2 regions of the Paenibacillus sp. LX16 genome follow, and region 2 is predicted to be linked to the other one. Evidence: predicted binding sites of a transcription regulator. Region 2 holds the regulator's gene; the other holds the start of a gene.
What was found. Region 2 encodes CtsR, which represses protease genes until heat stress. Its sites were predicted from a motif close to ATGGTCAATAAAGGTCAAACA; they were not measured.
Positions count from the first base shown of each region.

Region 1: a site for CtsR is predicted at 3,753-3,773, ahead of clpP (ATP-dependent Clp endopeptidase proteolytic subunit ClpP). Genes of this name have one in related genera too.

Region 1 covers NZ_CP141152.1:210,020-216,707, forward strand. The annotation lists gene whiA (DNA-binding protein WhiA) at 1-131, shown strand, start outside; gene T3H97_RS00940 (HPr family phosphocarrier protein) at 268-537, shown strand; gene T3H97_RS00945 (SIMPL domain-containing protein) at 811-1,572, shown strand; gene T3H97_RS00950 (PdaC/SigV domain-containing protein) at 1,811-2,920, shown strand; gene clpP (ATP-dependent Clp endopeptidase proteolytic subunit ClpP) at 3,044-3,640, opposite strand; tRNA gene T3H97_RS00960 (tRNA-Arg) at 3,852-3,926, opposite strand; gene T3H97_RS00965 (sugar-binding transcriptional regulator) at 4,196-5,233, shown strand; gene gap (type I glyceraldehyde-3-phosphate dehydrogenase) at 5,327-6,337, shown strand; gene T3H97_RS00975 (phosphoglycerate kinase) at 6,458-6,688, shown strand, end outside.
Region 2 covers NZ_CP141152.1:5,141,130-5,154,381, reverse strand. The annotation lists rRNA gene T3H97_RS23205 (16S ribosomal RNA) at 1-184, shown strand, start outside; tRNA gene T3H97_RS23200 (tRNA-Ala) at 282-357, shown strand; rRNA gene T3H97_RS23195 (23S ribosomal RNA) at 591-3,515, shown strand; rRNA gene rrf (5S ribosomal RNA) at 3,666-3,782, shown strand; gene T3H97_RS23185 (GNAT family N-acetyltransferase) at 4,003-5,190, shown strand; gene T3H97_RS23180 (CtsR family transcriptional regulator) at 5,730-6,194, shown strand; gene T3H97_RS23175 (protein-arginine kinase activator protein McsA) at 6,264-6,788, shown strand; gene T3H97_RS23170 (protein-arginine kinase McsB) at 6,817-7,881, shown strand; gene clpC (ATP-dependent protease ATP-binding subunit ClpC) at 7,926-10,370, shown strand; gene radA (DNA repair protein RadA) at 10,611-11,984, shown strand; gene disA (DNA integrity scanning diadenylate cyclase DisA) at 11,997-13,073, shown strand; gene pssA (CDP-diacylglycerol--serine O-phosphatidyltransferase) at 13,128-13,252, shown strand, end outside.

The DNA of each region.
Region 1 (6,688 bases), 930 kb from region 2:
CCGATTTGAATTTGAAAGAAGTCGGGGAAATGCTCAAAGGGGTCGTGAGTAAATCGGGTGTAAATCATCGACTTCGCAAAATTGATGAGATGGCTGACAAAATTAGGGGCGAAAATGGCCTGATTCCGTAAAAAGAGTGTCCATGGGGCTTTTAGCCCCGGTTTTTTTAGTTTTTTTTCTAGTGTCTGTCCCGGGTTAATGTTATAATGTGATAAATAAAATGGAGTAAGTAGTGTCCAGATTTATTTGATGAGGGGGTAAGCTGACATGTCAAAACATCCGGTAGTCGTACGCTTGAAAACAGGACTGCACGCCAGACCTGCTGCGTTGTTCGTACAGGAAGCGAATAAATATTCATCTGAGATTTTTGTGGAAAAAGAAGACAAAAAGGTTAATGCCAAAAGCATCATGGGTATTATGAGTCTTGCCATCAGTACAGGTACTGAAATCAATATTAGTGCTGAAGGTGCGGACGCCGAACAGGCTGTAAACGCTTTAGTAAGTCTGGTTAGTAAGGTAGAGCTGGAAAATCAATAAACAAAGATTTACTTTGTAATATGGTGTATGCTCTTAGTGAAAAGCCCCTTCGGGGCTTTTTTTTGTATACAGAAAAAAGTCTTCGAACGCTCCTCCGTTAACTGTTCTATGTGTGGATTTGTTGAATATAGAGACCGTATTAAGTTCAAGTTATAAATAATTAAAATTCCCGTGGTCATGCTCTGTTTCGGAAATTTGTATGCTTGGCTGCAACCTTTTTCCGTCATTTCCGTCTGGAAGGTACAAACATTTACAAGAAAGAGGTTGAATTCAATGAGACTTTGGACAAAAACAGTAGCCACGGCAGTTCTCGCAGGAGCATTAATGGCAGGGGGAGTAGCAGGAGGATTATGGACAGGGGCAGATCGTGCTTATGCTGCGTCAACAGCTTCGACGGTAAACGGTGTAATTAATGTGACTGGAAGCGGGGAAGTATTGGCGAAGCCCGATATTGCTTATCTCTCTATCGGTGTACAATCGGAAGGGAATACGGCAGCCGCTGCTCAAAAAGCCAATGCTACAAAATTGAACAAGGTTACACAACTGCTGAAAGAAAAGTGGAGCATCAGCGCAGATGACATTCAGACCAGCCAGTTTTATGTACAGCCTAACTACACCTATAACGAAAAAGAAGGGCAGAAGCTCAAAGGCTACACTGCCAACCATACACTTTCCGTCAAATACCGCGATTTGGATAAAATCGGTCAGTTGTTGGATGAGGCGACCAAGTCCGGAGCCAATAACGTAGATAATGTACGTTTTTCCGTGGAAAATCCTTCGACTTATGAAGAAGAAGCCATTACTAAGGCATTGGGAAGCGCACAATCTAAAGCCAGTGCTGTAGCTAAAGCAGCCAAACGCGGGTTAGGTGCTCTTGTGAATGTGACGGTAGATGGCGGAGAAGCACAAGTCTTTACACAACGTGAAAATGCCATGTCAAAATCGCTCTTGGATGTAGCGGGTAGCGGGACAGAGATACAATCGGGGCAAGTAACAGTGACAGTTCAGGTATCGGCTCAATACGAAATGAACTAAAACGGGCCATCAAACGAAGCCACAAGCCGCCTGCATCATGCGCAGGTTGGCTTGCTGGCTCTTTTTGTATATCGAAACCTTTTTGTAATGAGTCTGTCATAGCTAAGGGTTAGTAGGTGTACATATTGAAATCGGAGAGTGTACAGATTGTAAACTACATACAATAGGGTATAGATATAATAAGAAAAGTAATTATTACGCATAGACAACACAATCAATAACAGGAGGAATACTTAATATGAGTAAGCATACGAAAAAATGGGGTTCAGCACTGCTGGCAGCAGGGATTTTCGCAGGAGTCGCAGCTGTTCCCGTTTCCTATATCCAGGCAGCACCGACCAAACAGCAGCAAGCGGCAACACAGCAACCGGGAATCGCCATCCAATGGAATGGTAAAACGTTGCCCGCTAAAGGTGTTAAAGTGAATGGGAGTACAATGATTCCGGTGGCCGCACTGCGTGACAGCCTGGGGATTCCAGTAAGCTATGATGCGAAAACAGCGACATATACTGTAGGTAGCGGGTACAATAAACTTTACATTATGGCTTCTTCCTCGGATGCCTACGTCAACGTCAATGGAATCAATACACGTAGCATGGATGCCAAACAGATCGCTGGGAAGCTATACATTCCTATGAGTCTGCTGAAAGACTATCTAGGCATAGATGCTCAATGGAATGCAGCTCAGAAAACAGTAACGCTGAGTAAAAGCCAGCTAAATTCGATCACAATTGCGTCTCAAACCCTTCCAGCTTCGAGTAATGCGAAGGTGTCCTACAAGATTAAGTACCCGCAAATCAGCGGCAGCCAGCTGAATCCTGAGGCTCAACAGGCCATTAACAATATGCTTAAAAAGCATGCAGAGGGTATATTGGCAGCAGGCAAAAAGATGATGGCTGAGGGAGAGGCTACAACAGAAAGACCGTATGAGTTCGGAAATGATTTTGCGATTGCCTATAACAAAGATGGTATTCTGAGTGTGATTATGCAGGATTACTCGTATACGGGTGGCGCACATGGCATGACAGCACGTAAAGGATATACGTTCTCGCTCGCTGATGGTAAACTGCTGCAATTGTCTGACGTATTGAAGGCAAATCCGAACTACAAAAAGTTCCTCAATGCTGATTTGAAGAAAAAAATCGATGCGCTTCAGGCTGGCGAAGGATTCGGCAAATTTAAAGAGCTGGCGGCAGATCAGAATTTTTATGTAACGAACAGTGGAGTGACAATTGTGTTTGATTTGTATGATTATGCGCCATACGCGTATGGAATTCCGGAGTTTACCTATTCGTTCGGTCAATTGCAGCCTCAAGGCGGAAAGCCTTTTGCGGGACAGAATGAATAGTAGAAATAAACAAGTCCAATTGTCTATAACCTAAAAACAATAAAGCAAAAAAGCTGCCTTTCGGATAAGAACATCCGGGGCAGCTTTTTCATTTATCAGCTATCGAGAGCCGAATTTCTTCTCTTATACACCTTCTGGAGAGGAGCTAGTTAGCACTTTATCAATAATACCGTATTCCTTGGCATCATCAGCAGACATGAAGTAGTCACGGTCTGTATCTTTTTCAATGCGCTCCAGTGGTTGGCCTGTGCGATCTGCGAGAATGCGGTTCAGTTTATCACGCATTTTCAGAATGCGGCGTGCGCGGATTTCGATATCCGTTGCCTGGCCTTGTGCACCACCCAGTGGTTGGTGAATCATAATTTCACTGTTTGGCAAAGCAAAACGTTTACCTTTGGCGCCTGCATTCAGCAAGAACGCGCCCATGGAAGCCGCCATACCTACGCAAATCGTAGATACGTCAGGTTTAATGTATTGCATCGTATCGAAAATGGCCATACCAGCTGTAATGGAACCGCCAGGACTGTTAATATACAAGTGAATATCTTTTTCAGGATCTTCGGCAGCCAAAAACAGCATTTGCGCAATTATAGAGTTGGCTACAACGTCATTGACGTCCGAGCCTAACAAAATAATGCGATCCTTCAACAGTCTGGAATAAATGTCATAGGCGCGTTCGCCGCGGTTACTTTGTTCTACTACCATAGGAACATAGCTCACGTCAAAAAACCTCCCTTAAATATCGTTATTGGATTTGGTGGACATGCCGATTACACGTCCCTTATTTATAAACTGTTACCGTATTAACCATATGATAAACAATTTCAAACAAAAAGTCAAAGAAAGTCAAACTAATGATTAAAAAAAAGAGCCCTCAGCGCTCTTATTGGTTAAAACACTATATAGAAGCATTTATGCGTTCATTTAAAAATGGCGCGCCCGCGAGGAATCGAACCTCGATCTCAGGCTCCGGAGGCCTACGTCATATCCGTTGGACCACGGGCGCATAGTTCAATCAATGCAAACAACTAACTAATTAAACAGCTAATTGGAAACAAAGATGATTATATGATATACAGCAGTGAATTGCAAGCTTTTATTAAATGCGCATATTCAGGCAAATGGTTGAGAAATATAGGTTCAGATAGACTTGCATGTGGAGCAAATATTGGTTAAGATATACGTGGGACTTAAAAAGTTATCCCGGGACGTTTTAAGACCAGTTAGAGATAGAGCATTAGAGACAGAACTTAGAAGTGTGCGGGAGTGGAAAGCATGCGAAAGATATTAGAAATACAGAAGCAGCTTCTGCCCGACCTCATGGATGTTTTGAAAAAAAGGTACACGATCCTGCATCAGATTATGCTGTCCGATGTTGTTGGACGCAGAACGCTGGCAGCTTCACTGAACATGACCGAGCGCGTGTTGCGCGCCGAAACCGATCTTCTTAAAGCTCAGGGGCTAATTGAGATTGAGAGTGTAGGCATGAAGGTGAGCAAAGCAGGACTGGATCTGCTGGAACAGCTGGAGCCGATTGCGAACAACTTGTTCGGCCTGTCCCAATTGGAGGACCAGATTCGTCAAGCCTATGGTTTGAGGAAGGTGGTTGTCGTTCCAGGGGATTCGGATGCTTCTCCGTTAACAAAGCAGGAGCTGGGGCGCGCTGGAGCAAAAGCGTTGCTGAGTGTTATGGACGACGAGGATGTGGTCGCTGTAACAGGTGGCACGACGATTGCCGACGTGGCGGAACAACTGGCACTACCTTCTAATGGCCCGCTTAAGGGTGGGTGGTTTGTACCGGCACGCGGGGGTTTGGGAGAAAGCATGGAAATGCAGGCCAACACAATTGCTTCCACAATGGCTCGCAAGGTAGGCGCTCAATACCGTCTGCTCCATGTACCGGATTTGCTCAGCAATCATGCTTACAACTCCTTGCTTGAAGATACGAACATTCAGGATATATTGAACCTGATTCGCGAGAGTCGTATCATCATTCACGGGATAGGCAACGCCATAGCGATGGCACATAGACGTAAACTTGATCCCGAAACCTTTGCCCAGATCAGCAGTGAGGGGGCCGTTGCCGAATCGTTTGGCTACTACTTTAACGAAGATGGCGTCGTTGTTCACAGAATGCTGACGCTTGGACTCCGATTGGAGGACATTAGGCGTACCGATACGGTTCTAGGTGTAGCTGGAGGCAAGAGCAAGGCGGCCGCTATTCATGCGGTACTGCGTTTCGGGCAAGAAGACATTCTAGTCACCGACGAAGGCGCTGCTGCCGAGATTGTAAGTCATTATTTAAATGGTTAATATGGATTTATGAATGGTGTTGTCTTGACAGGCTTTCGGGTCTGTCTTGAATATATAAAACTAAACTAAACGAACTTTGGGAGGAACTCACTCATGACAGTTAAAGTTGGTATTAACGGTTTCGGACGTATTGGACGCCTTGCTTTCCGCCGGATTCAAAACGTGGAAGGTATTGAAGTAGTAGCAATCAATGACTTGACAGATTCCAAAATGTTGGCACATTTGTTGAAATATGATACAACACAAGGTACTTTCCAAGGAGAAGTAGAAGTACATGACGGCTTCTTCAAAGTAAACGGTAAAGAAGTTAAAGTTTTGGCTAACCGCAATCCTGAAGAACTGCCTTGGGGAGACCTGGGTGTAGACATCGTTCTGGAATGCACAGGTTTCTTCACAACTAAAGAAGCTGCTGAGAAACATTTGAAAGGCGGCGCTAAAAAAGTTGTTATCTCCGCTCCAGCTACTGGCGACATGAAAACTGTCGTTTATAACGTAAACCATGAAATTCTGGACGGTACTGAAACTGTAATCTCCGGTGCTTCTTGCACAACAAACTGCCTGGCTCCTATGGCTAAAACACTGCAAGACAAATTCGGTATCATCGAAGGTTTGATGACTACAATTCACGCTTACACTGGCGACCAAAACACTTTGGATGCTCCACATGCTAAAGGTGACTTCCGTCGTGCTCGCGCAGCAGCTGAAAACATCATTCCTAACACAACTGGTGCTGCAAAAGCCATCGGTCTGGTAATTCCTGAGCTGAAAGGTAAACTGGATGGCGCGGCTCAACGTGTTCCAGTAGCAACTGGTTCCCTGACTGAGCTGGTAACAGTTCTGGAGAAAAACGTAACTGCTGAAGAAATCAACGCAGCGATGAAAGAAGCTTCCGATCCTGATACTTTTGGATACACTGAAGATCAAATCGTTTCTTCCGACATCAAAGGTATCACTTTCGGTTCTTTGTTTGATGCAACTCAAACTAAAGTTCTGACTGTTGGCGACAAACAACTGGTGAAAACTGTAGCTTGGTATGACAACGAAATGTCTTATACTGCACAATTGATCCGCACGTTGGAATACTTCGCAAAACTGGCTAAATAAGAACAGTCTTATTGAGCAATAACATAGAGCGGAAACAGGTTATTGTTTCCGCTCTTTATATATCAAATGTGCCTTAAATTCCTGTTTCGTAAAATTATAAGGGTGCGGAGGAATATGGAGATGAATAAAAAGAGCGTACGTGATATAGAACTGAATGGAAAACGGGTGTTTGTTCGTGTAGATTTTAACGTTCCGGTTGAGGACGGTAAAATTACGGATGACAAGCGTATTCGTGAAACCTTGCCAACCATTAACTACCTGATTGAAAAAGGTGCAAAAGTTATTTTGGCGAGTCACTTTGGACGTCCAAAAGGTCAGGTTGTTGAATCCATGCGTCTGACTCCTGTCGGC
Region 2 (13,252 bases):
GCATGCCGCGGTGAATACGTTCCCGGGTCTTGTACACACCGCCCGTCACACCACGAGAGTTTACAACACCCGAAGTCGGTGGGGTAACCCGCAAGGGAGCCAGCCGCCGAAGGTGGGGTAGATGATTGGGGTGAAGTCGTAACAAGGTAGCCGTATCGGAAGGTGCGGCTGGATCACCTCCTTTCTATGGAGAATCGTTTCCTGCAATGGAAACATTCAAATATGAAGCGTAAGCTTCAAAAATCATCATTCCATTTGTTCAGTTTTGATGGAACTTGTGAGGGGCCATAGCTCAGCTGGGAGAGCGCCTGCCTTGCACGCAGGAGGTCAGCGGTTCGATCCCGCTTGGCTCCACCAATTACAATTTCATCTTAAACTGTATGAGAATCGTTAACTCTTCGGAGATTGACTGATAATCAAACTGATTTGCACCTTGAAAACTGGATACCGAAACGAAATTGCGTTTTAGAATATTCCTTTAAGCTGATCTTGTGTAAACAAGTGAAATAAAGGTAGCTGCCTTGAATTTCATTCACACGTAAATGTTGAACCGAAATTCAAAGCGAATCGTATTTGCGATGTAAATACTAGGTTAAGCTACAAAGAGCACACGGAGGATGCCTAGGCGCCAGGAGCCGACGAAGGACGTGGCGAACAACGATAAGGCCTCGGGGAGCTGTAAGCAAGCTTTGATCCGGGGATGTCCGAATGGGGAAACCCGGCTGTCTTCATCGACAGTCACTTTCTGCTGAATACATAGGCAGAATAGAGGCAGACCAGGGGAACTGAAACATCTAAGTACCCTGAGGAAGAGAAAACAATAGTGATTCCGTCAGTAGCGGCGAGCGAACGCGGATTAGCCCAAACCAAGGAGCTTGCTCCTTGGGGTTGTGGGACGTCTCACATGGAGTTACAAAGGAACCGGTTAGATGAAGAGGTCTGGAAAGGCCCGCCAGAGAAGGTAAAAGCCCTGTAGTTCAAAACTGGTTCCCTCCGAGACGGATCCCGAGTAGTGCGGGGCACGTGAAACCCCGTATGAATCCGGCAGGACCATCTGCCAAGGCTAAATACTCCCTGGCGACCGATAGTGAAGCAGTACCGTGAGGGAAAGGTGAAAAGCACCCCGGAAGGGGAGTGAAATAGATCCTGAAACCGTGTGCTTACAAGAAGTCAGAGCCCTATTTATGGGTGATGGCGTGCCTTTTGTAGAATGAACCGGCGAGTTACGTTCCCGTGCAAGGTTAAGGTGAAGAGCTGAAGCCGCAGCGAAAGCGAGTCTGAATAGGGCGAATGAGTACGTGGACGTAGACCCGAAACCGGGTGATCTACCCCTGTCCAGGGTGAAGGTGCGGTAACACGCACTGGAGGCCCGAACCCACGCATGTTGAAAAATGCGGGGATGAGGTGGGGGTAGCGGAGAAATTCCAATCGAACCCGGAGATAGCTGGTTCTCCCCGAAATAGCTTTAGGGCTAGCCTCGGAAAAAAGAATCGTGGAGGTAGAGCACTGATTGGGTGCGGGGCCCGCAAGGGTTACCAAGCTCAGTCAAACTCCGAATGCCATAGATTTAGTTCCGGGAGTCAGACAGTGAGTGCTAAGATCCATTGTCGAAAGGGAAACAGCCCAGACCATCAGCTAAGGTCCCCAAGTGTGTGTTAAGTGGGAAAGGATGTGGAGTTGCACAGACAACCAGGATGTTGGCTTAGAAGCAGCCACCATTGAAAGAGTGCGTAATAGCTCACTGGTCGAGTGACTCTGCGCCGAAAATGTAACGGGGCTAAACACACCACCGAAGCTATGGCTTGATGCTTGCATCAGGGGTAGGGGAGCGTTGAATGCGGGTTGAAGGTGTACCGTAAGGAGCGCTGGACTGCATTCAAGTGAGAATGCCGGTATGAGTAACGAAAAGATCTGTGAGAATCAGATCCGCCGAAAGCCTAAGGGTTCCTGAGGAAGGTTCGTCCGCTCAGGGTAAGTCGGGACCTAAGGCGAGGCCGATAGGCGTAGTCGAAGGACAACAGGTCGAAATTCCTGTACCACCGTAATCCGTTATGAGCAATGGGGTGACGCAGTAGGGTAGTGACGCGGACTGATGGATGTCCGTCTAAGCAGTGAGGCTGGTGTGTAGGCAAATCCGCACATCGTAAGGCTGGGCTGTGATGGGGAGCGAAAATTATAGTAGCGAAGGTCATGATCTCAGACTGCCAAGAAAAGCCTCTAGCCAGGAGAAGGTGCCCGTACCGCAAACCGACACAGGTAGGCGAGAAGAGAATTCTAAGGCGCGCGGAAGAACTCTCGTTAAGGAACTCGGCAAAATGACCCCGTAACTTCGGGAGAAGGGGTGCCTCGGTAGGGTGAATAGCCCGAGGGGGCCGCAGTGAAAAGGCCCAAGCGACTGTTTAGCAAAAACACAGGTCTGTGCGAAGCCGCAAGGCGAAGTATACGGGCTGACGCCTGCCCGGTGCTGGAAGGTTAAGGGGAGTGGTAAGCCTTCGGGCGAAGCTATGAACCGAAGCCCCAGTAAACGGCGGCCGTAACTATAACGGTCCTAAGGTAGCGAAATTCCTTGTCAGGTAAATTCTGACCCGCACGAATGGCGTAACGACTTGGGCGCTGTCTCAACGAGAGATCCGGTGAAATTTTAATACCTGTGAAGATGCAGGTTACCCGCGACAAGACGGAAAGACCCCATGGAGCTTTACTGCAGCTTGATATTGAATTTGGGTACGATCTGTACAGGATAGGTGGGAGCCGTAGAATCTTGAGCGCCAGCTTGAGAGGAGGCATCCTTGGGATACCACCCTGATCGTATCTAGGTTCTAACTTGGTACCGTGAACCGGTGCGAGGACAGTGTCAGGTGGGCAGTTTGACTGGGGCGGTCGCCTCCTAAAGAGTAACGGAGGCGCCCCAAGGTTCCCTCAGAATGGTTGGAAATCATTCGAAGAGTGCAAAGGCAGAAGGGAGCTTGACTGCGAGACCTACAAGTCGAGCAGGGACGAAAGTCGGGCTTAGTGATCCGGTGGTACCGCATGGAAGGGCCATCGCTCAACGGATAAAAGCTACCCTGGGGATAACAGGCTTATCTCCCCCAAGAGTCCACATCGACGGGGAGGTTTGGCACCTCGATGTCGGCTCATCGCATCCTGGGGCTGAAGTAGGTCCCAAGGGTTGGGCTGTTCGCCCATTAAAGCGGTACGCGAGCTGGGTTCAGAACGTCGTGAGACAGTTCGGTCCCTATCTGTCGTGGGCGTAGGAAATTTGAGAGGAGCTGTCCTTAGTACGAGAGGACCGGGATGGACGTACCGCTGGTGTACCAGTTGTTCCGCCAGGAGCACCGCTGGGTAGCTATGTACGGAAGGGATAAGCGCTGAAAGCATCTAAGCGTGAAGCCCCCCTCAAGATGAGATTTCCCAATTAGTAAGACCCCTTGAAGACGACGAGGTAGATAGGTTGGGGGTGGAAGTGCAGTAATGCATGGAGCTGACCAATACTAATCGGTCGAGGGCTTATCCTAAAATAAGACGCAAATAAGTTTCGGGTCCAGTTTTCAGGGTGTAACCTTGAAGGTATGTAGAAATACATACAACAAGCGCATGGCTATTCATTCACACGATAAGTGATGAACCGAATAACCGTACGGAAGAATTTGCACAGCAAATTCATGTTTGGTGGCGATAGCGGAGGGGTTCCACACGTACCCATCCCGAACACGACCGTTAAGCCCTCCAGCGCCGATGGTACTTGGACCGCAGGGTCCTGGGAGAGTAGGACGTCGCCAAGCAAAAGTGAAAAGGATGATAATCTCACTGAGATTATCATCCTTTTTTTTATGTTTTTAAAGTGAAAAGGATGATAATCTCACTGAGATTATCATCCTTTTTTTTATGTTTTTTTGGATGACCACCTGTTTCTAAGGTTGACAGAGAGAATGGGGTTTGCCACACTCTAAGTGTGTAATCTTTTTTATGGATGTCCAAGTATACGAGCGAGGTGATGAAGATATGGAGATCAGACAATTACAGCGTGAGGAATTTGAAGCGGCTATTGAATTATCTCAATATGCATTTCAGTTTACAATGTCCCTAGAGGATCTGGAAAAGGCCAAGAAGAAATTCAAACCAGAACAAACATGGGGAATATTCGACGGACATGACTTAAATGCTAAACTGACTTTGTTACCGCTTCAGGTATACATAAACGGTCAGGTTTTTGATATGGGGGGCATTGCTGGTGTGGCAACATGGCCAGAAAAACGTCGCGGAGGCATGGTATCACGTTTATTGACGCATGCACTTGAAGAGATGAAGTCTGCGGGACAAAGCCTTTCTTTTTTGCATCCATTCTCCTTTGCCTTCTATCGTAAATTTGGATGGGAAACGTATACAGAGTACAAAAAATACGTCATTCCCATTGAAAAATTCCCTGCAAAACTTAAAACAGAGGGTACAGTCAAACGCGGTGTAAAAAATATTTTAGAACTGGACCAAGTGTATCAAGCGTATGTATCTCGTTATAATGGCACGCTGGTACGAGATAAGGAATGGTGGCAAGAGCGGATTTTAAATGAGAACTATCGAACTGTGGTATATTACTCAGAAACAAGAGATCCTCAGGGATATGCACTATACAAAATTGAAGATAAACAGTTGAATTGTGATGAGTTGGTATATGAAAATGAGACGGCTCGTCGGGCTTTATGGACTTATTTTGCAAATCATGACTCAATGATAACCCAAGGCAAATTTATTTACGTTCCAGCAGATGACAATTTACCATTTTTACTCGATGATCCACGAATTCAACAGGAAACTGTGCCTTATTTTATGGGTCGTATTGTGGATGCAGCTGCTTTTATAGAAAGGTACCCTTTTGAACAGATTGGAGAGGAAACAAGTTTAACCTTAAATCTGACTGATCGGTATGCTCCATGGAATGATGGATTATGGAGATTAACGATTACGACGAAAGGGCAAGGGCATCTGGAGAGAGTGAATAAAAGCATTTCATCTGAAAACGCCATAGTAGCTGACTTGAAACTTGGGATTCAGTCACTGACGACTCTGATGCTTGGCTATCAGCAGGCTGATGATCTGTATAAGTGGGGGCGTATTGAAGGTAGCAGTGAGTCTGTGTCTGCCCTTAAACGTGTAATACCGGTAAAACAAACGTTCTTATTGGATTTTTTCTGATAAAGGCCCATTTAGTTGTTCTTAGGCTCCATCTTTCAGGGAACATAACTTGTGTGGTTATTGTAATTTTCAAAACTCTTTCTGTAATGGGAAGAGTTTTTTTAGGGTATTGTATAAAACATAATTAGATTGCGAAAAATGGTATTGACCCCTTGGCAAAAATGAATAATGTGCTATAATATGAATATAGTCAAAGAAAGTCAAAGTCAATCAAGCCTCGTGTAATGCTGTAGAAGTATTATGCTGATGGATTGGCCGTATAAAGTATTTTGATAGTAAAGAAGTAAATGAGGATCGAAATGATTTGCGTATAGTTAGGAGCTGACTCTTATGAACATAAGAGAAGTGTATGATTAATCGCAAATAAAGGCCACACTAGAGACAAAACGGTACAATTCCACTGGATGTAGAACAGGCAATAGCCTAAATACAGCTTAGATTCGTGACTTTACCGTTTGGTTAAGTTCAATATACGGCGGACTCTGTGGAGCGTGAAATGTACTTGAATACTTGCGTTTCCGTTAGTGGAGGATGATGAAATGCGCAATGTTTCCGATATTATTGAACAATATTTGAAGAGTATATTGCTGGAAAGTCCCCAAGGTTTAGTGGAGATTCAGCGCAATGATCTGGCTGACCGCTTTTCCTGCGTGCCGTCGCAAATTAATTATGTAATTAGCACTCGGTTTACGCTGGAAAAAGGCTATGTGGTGGAAAGTAAACGCGGTGGTGGGGGCTACATTCGTATTCAGCGAATTCAGCTGCCTGCGCAGCATGCCATCCATACACATCTTCATCAGAGCATTGGGGAGGAAATTAGCCAATCGGCAGCAGAAGGACTGATTTATCAGTTAGAGGAAGCCCATTTTTTAAGCAAAAGGGAAGCTAGTCTAATGAAGGCTGCTTTATCGAGGGATACATTATTGCTGAAGCTCCCCTATCGTGATCAACTGCGAGCCAGATTGCTTAAGGCTATGCTGATTTCGTTGCTGGCGACCAAATAGTGTGTGAATAGAGACTAACGTTTGGATGTAGGGGTTGGTATAAATCCTGACATTGAAGGAGGTGCTTTTATGCTGTGCCAAGAATGTAATATGCGGCCGGCAACTTTGCATTTCACCAAAATTGTGAATGGCGAAAAGACAGAGTTTCATATTTGTGAGACGTGTGCCAAGGAAAAAGGGGAGATGATCCCTGGAACACCTAACGGCTTTTCGATTCATAGCTTGTTGTCGGGGATGCTGGATTTTGACTCCAGCACAAAGAGCCAATCTCCAGGGCACGGTAGTCCGCAGAACCTGCAATGCAAGGACTGTGGTATGACCTATGCACAGTTTAGTAAGCTGGGACGTTTCGGATGCCCGTCGTGCTACCAATATTTTGATAGTCGTTTGGACCCTCTGTTCAAGCGTGTGCATGGCAGTACGAATCATGTTGGTAAAGTTCCGGTTCGCACTGGAGGCCGACTGAAGGTTAAACGGCAAATTGACGATTTGAAAAAAGAAATGCAACAGCATATTGTACAGGAAGAATTCGAATCAGCAGCTGAGCTTAGGGATCAAATCAGAAAGCTTGAAAAAGAAATGACTGAAGAGTAAAGTTTGTGAAGAGTAGGAGGGATGCGTAATGCCCAATATTCGGTTTACGGAGAAGCCGCTAAGTGACTGGATGCGTGGTGATGCTGCGGATTCGGAGATTGTCATTAGCAGCCGGGTGAGAATTGCGCGTAACTTGCAGCATCTGCCTTTTCCCATGCTTGCTACCAATCAGCAGTCGGAAGAAGTACTTCAACGCTTGACGGATATCCTTCAGTATGATGATTTAGGCGGTTTTGGTACTTTTCATACGTTGAAAATATCCGAGTTGGATGAGATCGACAAGCAGGTGCTGGTTGAGAAGCATTTGATTAGTCCTAATTTGGCGAACGAATCTCGTAACGGTGCTGTTTTAATTAGCGATGATGAATCGGTTAGTGTTATGATAAACGAAGAGGATCATCTGCGTATCCAGTGCTTATATCCGGGATGTCAGGTTAGGGAAGCTTGGGAACGCGCTATGATTATTGATGATGCATTTGAAGCGCATGTTGATTATGCATTTGATGATCGGAGAGGTTTTCTGACCAGTTGTCCGACGAATGTCGGCACAGGTATGAGAGCTTCGGTGATGATGCATTTGCCCGCATTAGTCATGACTCATCAAATCAATCGTATATTGTCTGCTGTTTCACAGGTAGGCCTTACAGTTCGCGGCATTTACGGTGAAGGCAGCGAAGCGGTCGGAAATTTGTTTCAGGTATCTAATCAGATTACACTGGGACAAACCGAAGCGGAAATTATTGAGAATCTTCATGGCGTGGTGCTACAAATTATTGAGCACGAGCGTTCTGCCAGAGAACGGCTGATGAATGAATCTATGCTGCGAATTACAGATCGGGTGATGCGTTCATTCGGTATTTTGTCATATGCAGCGGTGTTGGATTCCAAGGAGGCTGCACAGCGTCTGTCGGATGTACGTCTCGGCGTAGATTTGGGAATTTTGGAGCGTCCTTCCACCGCAGCGATGAATGAGCTGAATGTGATGACACAACCCGGATTCCTGCAAAAAAGCTTTGGAGATAAAATGAATACCGGTGAGCGCGATATGTACCGGGCGAAGCTGATCCGGCAAAAATTAGGCACAACCCTTTAATATATAGAATGATCTGAAATACACACTGTGGAGGTGCAGGATATATGATGTTTGGAAGATTTACGGAACGTGCACAGAAAGTGCTTGCTTTGGCTCAGGAAGAAGCTGTTCGATTGGGACACAACAACATTGGCACAGAACACATTTTGCTAGGCCTCATTCGTGAAGGTGAAGGAATAGCAGCAAAAGCCTTAATCGGTTTAGGGCTGGGACTGGAAAAAATCCAGGATGAAGTGGAAACGCTGATTGGACGCGGTCAAGAGCAACCGACGAACATTGCTTATACTCCACGCGCCAAAAAAGTCATCGAACTGTCTATGGATGAAGCCCGCAAACTGGGCCATACCTATGTAGGTACAGAACATATTTTGCTCGGTCTTATTCGTGAAGGCGAAGGCGTAGCAGCACGCGTACTGAACAACCTGGGCATCAGTCTGAACAAAGCGCGTCAGCAAGTGCTTCAATTACTCGGCAGCAGCGAGGCTGTTTCCAGCCATCACGGTGCTCCAGCTAATGTCAGCACGCCAACTCTGGACAGTCTGGCACGCGATCTGACGGCATCTGCGAAGGAAAACAACCTGGACCCTGTTATTGGGCGTAGCAAGGAAATTGAACGCGTAATTCAGGTGCTCAGCCGCCGTACAAAGAACAATCCGGTTCTGATTGGTGAACCTGGGGTAGGTAAAACAGCGATTGCCGAAGGATTGGCCCAAAAAATCATAGCGAATGAGATTCCCGAAACGTTGCGTGACAAGCGCGTAATGACACTGGATATGGGTTCTGTGGTAGCAGGCACCAAGTATCGTGGTGAATTCGAGGATCGTTTGAAAAAAATTATGGACGAGATTCGTCAAGCGGGTAATATCGTGTTGTTCATTGATGAGTTGCATACGCTGATTGGTGCTGGTGGAGCGGAAGGCGCAATTGATGCGTCCAACATCCTGAAACCTGCTCTGGCACGTGGCGAGCTGCAATGCATCGGTGCGACCACGCTGGATGAATACCGCAAATATATTGAGAAAGATGCTGCTTTGGAGCGTCGTTTTCAACCAATTACAGTGGATCAACCTTCTCCAGAAGAGGCGATTCAAATTCTGTATGGTCTGCGTGACCGTTACGAAGCGCATCACCGTGTAAAGATCACAGATGAGGCTATTGAAGCGGCCGTAAAATTGTCAGATCGTTATATCACCGACCGCTTCCTGCCAGATAAGGCTATTGACCTTATTGATGAAGCGGGCTCCAAAGTAAGGCTGAATTCTTACACTGTACCGCCAAACCTGAAACAGCTGGAAAACCGTCTGGAGGATATTCGTAAAGAAAAGGATTCAGCGGTACAAAGTCAGGAGTTTGAAAAAGCGGCAGCGCTGCGTGATACAGAGCAAAAAATCCGTGAAGAGTTAGACGTGACGAAAAACCAATGGAAAGAACAACAGGGTCGTACAGATTCCGAAGTTACCCCAGAGGATATCGCTCAAGTCGTTGCAATCTGGACAGGTGTTCCAGTCAGCAAGCTGAAAGAGGAAGAAACACACCGTTTGTTGAATATGGAAGAGTTGCTGCATGAGCGGGTAATTGGACAGGATGAAGCAGTTAAGGCAGTAAGCCGGGCGATTCGCCGGGCACGTGCCGGACTGAAAGATCCGAAGCGTCCAATCGGTTCCTTTATTTTCCTCGGCCCAACTGGGGTTGGTAAAACAGAGTTGGCACGTGCCTTGGCTGAATCCATGTTTGGAGATGAAAATGCGGTTATCCGTATTGATATGTCCGAATATATGGAGAAGCACTCCACGTCCCGTCTGGTAGGAGCACCTCCAGGGTACGTTGGATATGAAGAAGGCGGTCAACTGACTGAGAAGGTACGTCGTAAGCCATACTCAGTTGTGTTGCTGGATGAAATTGAAAAAGCACACCCAGAAGTATTCAATATTCTTCTGCAAGTGCTGGAAGATGGTCGTCTAACAGATTCCAAAGGTCGTGTCGTCGATTTCCGTAACACACTCATCATCCTAACATCTAATGTTGGTGCACAGGCGATTAAACGTAACTCCACGCTTGGCTTTACAGCTGTAGTGGACGCTGGGGCGGATTACGATAATATGAAGGGCAAAGTGATGGATGAACTGAAGAAAAGCTTCCGTCCTGAGTTCTTGAACCGGATTGATGAAATTATCGTTTTCCATTCTCTCGAAGAAAAACATATTGCCGAAATTGTGTCACTCATGTCTGAAGAGCTGCGTAAGCGCCTGAATGAGTATGAGGTGGACTTCGAGTTGACAGACAACGCTAAAAAATTCCTTGCCAAGGAAGGCTTTGATCCAGCGTATGGTGCGCGTCCATTGCGTCGTGCAATCCAGAAGCATATTGAAGATCGCCTGTCCGAGGAACTATTGACTGGCAACATCACTAAAGGTGACTCTCTCTTCATTGATGAGGAGAACGGTGCATTGACTGTAACGAAAAAGGATAATGTATCTGCCAAGTCCTAAAGCAGTTTACTAAATAAATAGTAGAAAAGGGTGTCTCGCAGGCTGGAAAGCTATTGCGAAGACACCCTTTTTGTGTATAAAACACGGTGAAATGGTTGGGTAAATGCTTTGGGAAAGTTTGTGATATTGCTTTACGTCCGCCAAGCTTCAATGGTAAACTTTTATTGTTACAGCTCTTTCTGGGCTGTATGAACATAAATTTGACATCATCGTCGTCAATAAGGAGCCAGGGAACAAAGTATGGCTAAAGTGAAAACTAAATTTTCCTGTACGGAATGTGGTTATGAATCGCCCAAATGGTACGGAAAATGTCCTGGATGCCAGGCATGGAATTCCATGGTCGAAGAAACGGAAAGCGTTGTAAAAACTCAAGGAATGGGGTCTTCCCTTCTTACTCATAGCACAAAAGACAAGCCACTCCCTATTATAGAGGTGGAGAGTGGCAAAGAAACACGAATTTTGACGGGAATTGGCGAATTGAATCGAGTACTCGGTGGAGGTGTGGTGCCGGGTTCGCTCGTTTTGGTGGGCGGTGATCCGGGAATCGGTAAATCTACGCTCATGCTGCAAACATCTAATGAACTGGCTTTAACTGGTTTAAAGGTGCTGTACGTGTCTGGCGAGGAATCTGTCCGTCAAACGAAACTCCGTGCAGATCGGCTCGGTGCCTTGTCCCCCAGCCTATACGTATTATGTGAGACGAATTTGGAGACGATTGAAGAAGCGGTGGACAGCTTGAAGCCGGAGTTTTTGGTCATCGACTCGATACAGACTGTATATTTGCCTGAGGTGACGAGTGCACCAGGTAGTGTGGCTCAGGTGCGAGAGTGTACTTCACGCTTTATGCGAATTGCCAAGGGGCTAGGTATTGCTACGGTATTGGTAGGACATGTGACCAAGGAAGGGGCCATTGCAGGTCCGCGTTTGTTGGAACATATGGTCGATTGTGTGCTTTATTTTGAAGGAGAGCGTCATCATACGTATCGGCTTTTGCGTGCAGTTAAAAATCGTTTCGGTTCTACAAATGAAATTGGTATTTTTGAAATGGCTGAAAGCGGTTTGCGTGAGGTGTCGAATCCTTCTGAACTATTCCTGTCTGAACGACCACTGGGGGTGGCGGGTTCTACTGTTGTAGCCAGTATGGAGGGAACCCGACCTGTATTGGTTGAACTGCAAGCATTGATTGCAGCTACGCATTTCCCATCTCCGCGCCGAATGGGCACAGGAGTCGACCATCATCGAATGGGATTAATCATAGCCGTGCTAGAAAAGCGGATGGGCATGTTTTTGCAAAACCAGGACGCTTATCTCAACGTAGCCGGAGGCGTGAAGCTGGATGAACCGGCGGTGGATTTGGCTATAGCTGTGAGCATTGCTTCCAGCTTTAGGGATGCTCCTACCAAGCCGTACGATGTGATTTTTGGCGAGGTGGGACTGACAGGTGAGGTGCGCGCGGTATCCCGAGCAGAACAGCGAGTACGAGAAGCGGAGAAACTAGGTTTCAAACGGGTGATCATGCCGGAGAAAAGCTTGAAGGGTTGGACACATCCGAAAGGGATACAAATTATAGGAGTAGGAACGGTGGCAGATGCACTGGCAGCCGCATTAGATTAGGGGGCATTGAGAATGAAAGAAGCGAGCCAACTGGATAAAATGAACGATTTGCTGCGGCTTGTGGCACCGGGAACTCCCTTTCGCGACGGGTTGGAAAACGTTTTGCGTGCCAAAACGGGTGCTCTTCTGGTTGTTGGCTATAGCCCAGAAGTTATGGAAGTCGTGGATGGCGGTTTCTCCATCAATTGTGATTTTTCGCCGAACTATTTGTATGAGTTGGCTAAAATGGACGGCGCAATCATATTGAGCGAGGATTTAAAACGAATTTTATATGCCAATACGCAACTGATTCCGGACTCCTCTATTTCTTCAATTGAAACAGGAATTCGGCACCGGACAGCAGAACGAGTTGCAAAGCAAACTGGCAAATTAGTTGTGTCGATTTCCCAGCGGCGTAATATTATTACCTTGTATCAGGGCACATTACGGTATGCGCTCAAGGAAATCGGGGTTATTTTAACGAAAGCCAATCAGGCTATTCAGACGTTAGAAAAATATAGATCCGTGTTGGGGCAAGCCTCTACCAATTTGACAGCATCTGAATTTGAAGAGCTGGTTACCATGCCGGAGGTCGTTAATGTCATCCAGCGGATCGAAATGGTGCTACGCATCAAAATGGAAATCAAACGATTTATTAACGAGCTCGGAAATGAGGGCCGTCTGATTAGTATGCAGATGGAAGAGCTTGTCAGCAACATTGAGGAAGAAGCTTGGTTGCTGTATAAGGATTATGCCAAAGACGATAGCGACGAGAAGATTCGTGAAATTATATTGGGACTCAAACGTTCTACGGATGACGAATTGTTGGATGTGAATCATATTGTACGTTTACTAGGCTACCCTTCTTCAGCTGCGACATCAGAGGAGTATATTGCTGCACGTGGCTATCGGGTACTGAACAAGATACCGCGTTTGCCGAATGTGATTATTCATAATCTGGTGGAGCGGTTTGGACGTTTTCCACATGTCATCACAGCAACGATAGAAGAACTGGATGAAGTGGATGGTATTGGAGAGGTTCGTGCGCGTACGATTAAAGAAGGTCTTAAACGTTTGCAGGAACAAGTTTTCATTGACAGGCAAATGTAAATGTAATACAGTGAAAGGATTATAATGGAACAATTCATACATTGAGGTGAAGAGATGATTACCAAATCAATTCCGAACATGTGTACCTTAGGTAACTTGTTTCTCGGAATGATCGCCATTTTATTGGCTGTAGACGGAAAATACAGTCTTGCCGCTATTATGGTTATTGTCGCCATGTT